3 regions of the Mesorhizobium bavaricum genome follow, and region 1 is predicted to be linked to each of the others. Evidence: riboswitches for the same ligand, from Rfam matches in the RefSeq annotation. Region 1 holds a riboswitch; each other region holds the start of a gene.
The links. A riboswitch is a leader RNA that binds a small molecule or an ion and turns the genes downstream of it on or off. The one in region 1 is predicted to bind cobalamin.
Positions count from the first base shown of each region.

Region 2: linked by a shared signal. The riboswitch ahead of AC1RZR_RS03125 (aromatic ring-hydroxylating oxygenase subunit alpha) and the one ahead of metE (5-methyltetrahydropteroyltriglutamate--homocysteine S-methyltransferase) in region 1 are both predicted to bind cobalamin.
Region 3: linked by a shared signal. The riboswitch ahead of AC1RZR_RS18445 (CbtB domain-containing protein) and the one ahead of metE (5-methyltetrahydropteroyltriglutamate--homocysteine S-methyltransferase) in region 1 are both predicted to bind cobalamin.

Region 1 covers NZ_JBXAYV010000001.1:262,388-264,578, forward strand. Annotated here, with positions in the region: gene AC1RZR_RS34010 (cytochrome P450 family protein) at 1-358, shown strand, start outside; partial or broken gene AC1RZR_RS34015 (cytochrome P450) at 325-618, shown strand; cobalamin riboswitch at 893-1,092, shown strand; gene metE (5-methyltetrahydropteroyltriglutamate--homocysteine S-methyltransferase) at 1,209-2,191, shown strand, end outside.
Region 2 covers NZ_CM165566.1:656,377-658,567, forward strand. Annotated here, with positions in the region: gene AC1RZR_RS03115 (DUF680 domain-containing protein) at 1-165, opposite strand, end outside; gene AC1RZR_RS03120 (DUF680 domain-containing protein) at 235-432, opposite strand; cobalamin riboswitch at 938-1,138, shown strand; gene AC1RZR_RS03125 (aromatic ring-hydroxylating oxygenase subunit alpha) at 1,253-2,191, shown strand, end outside.
Region 3 covers NZ_CM165566.1:3,764,068-3,766,258, reverse strand. Annotated here, with positions in the region: gene cobU (bifunctional adenosylcobinamide kinase/adenosylcobinamide-phosphate guanylyltransferase) at 1-115, opposite strand, end outside; gene AC1RZR_RS18450 (CbtA family protein) at 108-911, opposite strand; gene AC1RZR_RS18445 (CbtB domain-containing protein) at 928-1,107, opposite strand; cobalamin riboswitch at 1,144-1,339, opposite strand; gene AC1RZR_RS18440 (aromatic ring-hydroxylating oxygenase subunit alpha) at 1,531-2,191, shown strand, end outside.

The DNA.
Region 1 (2,191 bases):
GCCGTTCCGCTATGCCACCCAGGACGTGGAGATCGACGGATGCATGGTCCGCCGCGGCGATGCCGTCCTGATGGCGTTCCATGCGGCGAACCGGGACGAAAAGGCCTTCGGTCCCGGCGCCGACAGGTTCGATGTCACCCGGCGGCACAACCCGCACCTGTCATTCGGCGAGGGGCCGCATTCCTGCCTGGGCGCTGCGCTGGCGCGCCTGGAATTGCGCTGCGCCTTCCCCGCGCTGTTCGGGCGGCTGGAGGATCTGGCGCTGACCATCGCTGCGGAGGACGTCGTCTACATGCCGTCTTACGTCATTCGCTGCCCGCAGCGCCTGCCGGTCAGCTTCCGCCCTTCCGTCGCTTAGAGAGTGCGGCATTCACCGCGGATTCGGTGATTCTCGGTTCGCCGGGATGGCTGGTCTCGCACGAGGGGGGCGAGCATGCCCGGTTACGCACGATCGTGACGCCGGCCTTCAGCAACCGCAGGGTGAAGCTGCTCGCGCAGCAGGTCGAGGCGATCGCCACGCAGTTGTTCGAGACGCTGACGGCCCAGCCCCAACCCGCCGACCTGCAGCGCCACCTCTCCTTTCCGCTACCGGACGTGGTCATCAGCGCGCTGATGGGCGAATGCGCAAGCACGCTGAGCAAAGCCGAGCGGGGAACAACTACCGGGATTCCCGGGGGACCGTGACGACCTGGCCCGACTTTACGCCCTTGAGCCCGGCGACCTCGATCTGATCCGGCGTCGCCGATGGGGACAAGGACCTCTCCGAGCCTGCACTGATGAGAGGCGGCATCATACGCGGCTTTGGGCGAAAGAGACCGATCAGCGCAAGGGCATTATTCGCATCATCACATAAACATCCCGTTATATGTATTGACAAGGAGCGAAGCGGCTGTGATTGTGCGTATGTCATGGTTCTCCGCGCGGCACTGCCGTAGCGGAGCTAAGAGGGAAGCCGGTGCGATGCCGGCGCTGCCCCCGCAACTGTTAGCGGCGAGCCAAGCCCATTGGTGTCACTGAGGCGAACGGCCTCGGGAAGACGGGCAGAGGCTTTGACCCGCGAGCCAGGAGACCTGCCACGACGAACAACGTCCACGGGCGGGGTGTCTCGGTGGTCGCAGTAGCCCGGCTTCGTGCCGCCTGCTCGCGCGTTCCTTGTCCCCACGCCCCAACCATCGGGGTATGGCATGACTGTCTCTCAACAAATTCCTGTGGCAACGCTCGGCGTGCCGCGTATCGGTCGACGGCGGGAACTGAAATTCGCGCTTGAAAGCTACTGGTCCGGAAAATCTCCCGCTGCCGACCTGCTCGCGACGGCGAAGGCGCTACGCGAGGCTAGCTGGAGGGAGCAGCACGATCACGGCGTGTCGAAAATCCCGTCCAACGATTTCTCGCTTTATGACCATGTGCTCGACACCGTCACCATGGTCGGCGCCGTGCCGGCACGATACGTCTGGACTGACGGCGAGGTCCCACTCGATACCTATTTCGCCATGGCGCGCGGCAACCAAGGTCAGAACGCTGATTGTGGACATGCCGGTGACGAGCATGCGGCCAACGGGCATGGCCTTGCCGCGATGGAAATGACCAAATGGTTCGACACCAACTATCACTACATTGTGCCGGAACTCACGGACGATCAGAGCTTTGCCCTCTCGTCGGCGAAACCGGTCGATCATTTCCTCGAGGCCAAGGCGCTCGGCATCCACACGCGCCCGGTCCTGCTTGGACCGGTCACCTTTCTCAAGTTGGCGAAGTCATCTGAGAAAGGTTTCAACCCTGTCGCGCTCCTGCCACGGCTGCTGCCCGTCTACGAGGAGCTCCTGCGGAGGCTGAGGCTCGCGGGAGCCGATTGGGTGCAGATCGATGAGCCGGCCCTCGTGCTCGACCTGATTCCCAACGAACGGGATGCGCTCCAATTCGCCTACTGCCGGCTGTCAAAAGCAGCACCGGAGTTGAAGATCATGGTCGCTACCTATTTCGGATCGCTGGGAGACAATCTCGAGACCGCAATTTCTCTGCCCGTGGCGGGACTGCACGTCGATCTCGTGCGCGCTCCAGAGCAGTTGGAGCCCGTCGGCCGGCTCGCGCAGAAGGACCTTGTGCTCTCGCTCGGGCTGATCGACGGGCGCAACGTCTGGCGCGCGAACCTGCCTGCCATACTTGACCGCATCAAGCCGATCGTCGCCGGCTG
Region 2 (2,191 bases), on a different replicon from region 1:
AGGCGTCTGCGCAGCCGGCTCGGACTTCTTGGTTGAAGCCGTGTACGAGCTGTCCACCGAGGCGGCAGGCTGATTGGCGCCCTTGGAGCCAAAGTTGTCGCTTCCGGCGAAAGCGCTGCCGGAAATGGCCAGAACGGCGGCGGCAGCAATAAGGATCTTGTTCATTTTAGCTCTCCTGAATTTCTGGATTTTGCCAGGGCGGCGGGCGAGCCCGCCGCCTTCTGGGAATCGGCGTTAGTGGCCGAAGAGATTACGGTCGCTGCCCTGGACAGGCGTCTGAGCAGCCGGTTCCGACTTCTTGATCGAAGCGGTCTGCGAGCTGTCGACAGCAGTGGCTACCGGGGCGTTCGAACCATAGTGGTCGCTACCGTTAGCAAAGGCGCTGCCGGAAATGGCCAGAACGGCGGCGGCAGTGAGAATGATCTTTTTCATTTTAGGTACTCCAGTATTTTTCCCGTCCGTCTAGCGGCGTGTCTTGGGATGAAATCGCGTCGTTCGGACCGCCCCGATGTGGGAAAGCCATCCAGCCATTTCCAATCACGAAGTTGTTCCGCGTGGACCAAGAATCTGCCACTTGAAATTGTGCCAAGAGCGTCCACACCAGTTGTTTTTCTTCTTGATATCAAATAGTTATGTAAAATTGGCACCCCGATCACCAACTGTGTCGGAGGCCCAGCGTTCACACCGTCCTGCACGCACCGTCAACAGAAACGAACCGTTCGGTTCGATTTTAGAAGTTGCTAATAGTCACTTTTCGAAACCGTTAACCTTTCTTAGGCCCCGGCAAGGGGTCGGATTCGAAGAGATTGCAGCCGGCGATGGCTGCCTAGGAGATCGGATTTCGGCTCCGCAATAGCCGGCCGGAACGTTTCGCATGCGTGTCGCGCCGCATGGATACGATGTCGTTTTCATGCCGATGGCGCGCCCGCGATCGTGATTAGATCATGTCATCTCAGGTGCCGCTTCGTGACGACGAAGCGGAGAATTGGGAAGCCGGTCAGAATCCGGCGCTGCCCCCGCAACGGTGGTGGAGTTCAAGTCGCAACGGGAGACCACTGGGCAAACGCCTGGGAAGGTGTCGCGACCGTCCGCAAGGACACTCCAGAGCCCGGAAACCAGCCCGAGATATTTGAACTCGACTGATCGCGGTGGGCGGTCAAGAGGTGGATAGTGCATGTCCGGCGCTTCGCCGGCCTGCGTCCGATCCTTCCTCCATCACCACCAGTTCAGTCCTTGGCTATGAGGACAGGACATGGACGCGCGCAACGATATGCTGAGGCTGCTGCAGGGCCGCAGGAACGGCTTCTCGCTCGAGCAGCCTTTTTACACCGATCCCGACTATTTCAAGCTCGACATGGAGCTGATCTGGTATCGCGACTGGCTGTTCATCGGCCATGATTGCGAGCTGCCCAAGCCGGGCAGCTACATTACCGCGCAGATCGGCGATTATCCGGTCGTCCTTGTCCGCGACCAGAAGGGCAATATCAACGCCTTTCACAATTCCTGCCGCCATCGCGGCAGCCGAGTCTGCAATTCAGACAAGGGCACGGCGGCAAAGCTGGTCTGCCCCTATCACCAGTGGACCTATGAGCTGGACGGAAGGCTGTTGTTTGCCCGGCAGATGGCGGACGGGTTCGACAAGAGCCAGTTCGGCCTGAAGCCCATCGCCTGTGAAAGTGTCGGCGGCTACATCTTCATCTGCCTGGGCAAGGAGCCGGCGGATTTCGCACCGATGCGGGCTATGATCGAGCCCTACCTTTTGCCGCACCGGCTGCGCGAGGCCAAGGTGGCGTTCGAGTCGACCATTGTCGAGAAGGGCAACTGGAAGCTGGTCTGGGAAAACAACCGCGAGTGCTACCATTGCGCCGGCAATCACCCGGAGCTTTGCAAAACTTTCCCAGAGGCACCGACGGTGACCGGCGTGCAGGGGGCCGACAGCGACCCGGAAATGCTTGCGCACTGGGCGAAATGCGAAGCGGCCGGCCTGCCGAGCAAATTCCGCATCGATGCGGCCGGACAGTACCGCGCCACCCGCGCGCCGCTGCTGCGCGACGCCGTCAGCTACACCATGAACGGCAAGCGGGCGGTGAAGAAGAACCTCTCCGACACCGTCTCCGCCGACCGGATCGGCACCTTGATGCACTATCACTATCCGACGACATGGAACCACATCCTCATCGACCACGCGGTG
Region 3 (2,191 bases), on a different replicon from region 1:
CAGTGGCGATATAGGCCCACGGCGGCGGCAAGGTCGTCGCCAGGGTTTCGGCATGCGCGCTCTTGCCGGAGCGCGCACCACCGATGATGAAGGTCAGCTTGCTGCGATCAGGCAAAGCTGTCGCGCAGGCTGGTCGCGGTACCGGTGAAGCGGCCGCGCACCACGCCGACGACCGCGCCGAGAACCAGCCAGAACACCAGATTGGTCACCGTCACCGCCACCACAAACTGATGATGCAGACCCTCCGGGATCGGGGTCTCGAAACTGTCGGGCTGCGGTGCGCCGACAATATGCGGCGCAATGATCAGCAACACGGCCAGGATCACAAGCGGCAGCGACTTGCGGAACGCGATCAGGCCGATACCCGCCGCGGTCGCCGCCACGGTTGCCCACCACCAGATCTGGCGCTGCGTGAGATCGGCAGCCGGCATCGCCGGCAATTCCGGCGGCAGGCCGAGGCCGGGCGCCAGCGTGAACACGGCAAAGCCGGCCAGGCCCCAGAACACCCCCTGGCGCCAGTTGCGGATGCCGCCGGCGAATTCGGAAACCGCGACCAGGATCAGTGCGAAACCGATGCCAGTGACGATATTGGCAACCACGCTGAAGGCGAAACGCTCGAAACCGTCGGCCGGTGCCCAGCCTTCGTCTTCCGCTGCCGGAGCGACTGCTTCCGCCGGCGCCGGGGCGGCAGAGCTCATGGCGTTCCCCGCCGGGGCGGCTGTGCTCATGGCATTGGTATCCGTTGCGGCCGGAGCGGCATGGTCATGGTGATGGCCGCCGCCGGCCTGCTCGTAGACTTCCGCCTTGAGGATCAGCGGCACGGTGGCAAAGGCCTGCATGCAGGCGAGAACGACGCCAGCCACGAGCCCTGCGATCGCCGCGATGAACACGACGTTGCGAAACAGGTTCATGATGTCAAATTCCTCGTCAGTGGCAGGGAAACGCCATCGAATGGCGATAGTCGTGAGCCGCATTGTGGACCGCATCGATATGCGAGAAGCCGACAAAACCGACCACGAAGATGCCAAGCAGCGCCACGAGCGCAAGCTGCATGAAGCGCGACTGCGAGGAGACGGAGGCGCCGAGGGAGACGGAAGCGGTAGTCATGTCTTGTCCTTTCGCCCTCCACCCGAGGGCATAGAAGTCAGTTTCCTGTCGCCGGCAGGTCTCCTGGCTCGCGGATCAGCGCCCTTCCCCACCTTCCCGAAGAAAACCTTCAGTGGCATATGGAGAGGACTATCGCACACAGTTGCGGGGGCAGCCACGGCATTGGGCAAGACATTCGCCCGCACCGCATTCCCTCTTGGCTCCAAACGGAACCGACGACAGCGCGACTATAGGGAAAATCGCCGCGACCGGCAAACCAAATTCCGACAATGCATGTCGCCGAAAGTGCGGAGCGGTTTTGGGATCACGACATGCATGATGCAAGAATGCATTGTCGCCGAAAGTGCACAAATCGGGCACCGGCCCAACAATTGACAATTCCCGTGGCCGGGTGTCGGCTAGCAACTCTAGAGGAAGCCAGCCATGCAGCCCATTGCCAGCGACCGCGATCCCTACAACGGCTTGACCCGGGCCGAACCGACGCTGCCATCATCGGCCTATTGGGATACGGGCAGCTATCAGCGCGACCTCGACGCCATTTGGTACAGAAGCTGGCTGCTCGTCTGCCGCGAGGCAGACCTTGCGCAGCCGCTTTGCTTCCGCACCTTTCGCGTCGGCACGCAGGAAATCGTCGTGCTGCGTGACGAGACCGGCGAACTGCGCGCCTTCCACAACACTTGCCGCCATCGCGGTTCGCAGCTTTGCCAGGAGAGCGAAGGCCGGCTGAAGGCGCGGCTGATCACCTGCCCCTATCATGCCTGGTCCTATTCGCTGCGCGGCGATCTCGTGCGCGTTCCGTCGAAATCGCTGCCGGACGGTTTCGACAAGGCCGATCACCCGCTTTATCGCGTGGCACTGTCGGTGTGGCGCGGTTTTGTCTTCGTCAATCTCGCCGAAGACGCCGCCGGCTCGGCGGAATCATCCTTCGATCCGGCGTCCGGCAGTCTCGCCAACTGGCCGCTGGAACCGCTGGTGACCGGCCATGCGTTGCGCAAGGTGATGAACTGCAACTGGAAGATCTTTTGGGAAAACTTCAACGAGTGCCTGCATTGTCCGGGCGTCCACAAGGATCTGTCGCGGCTGG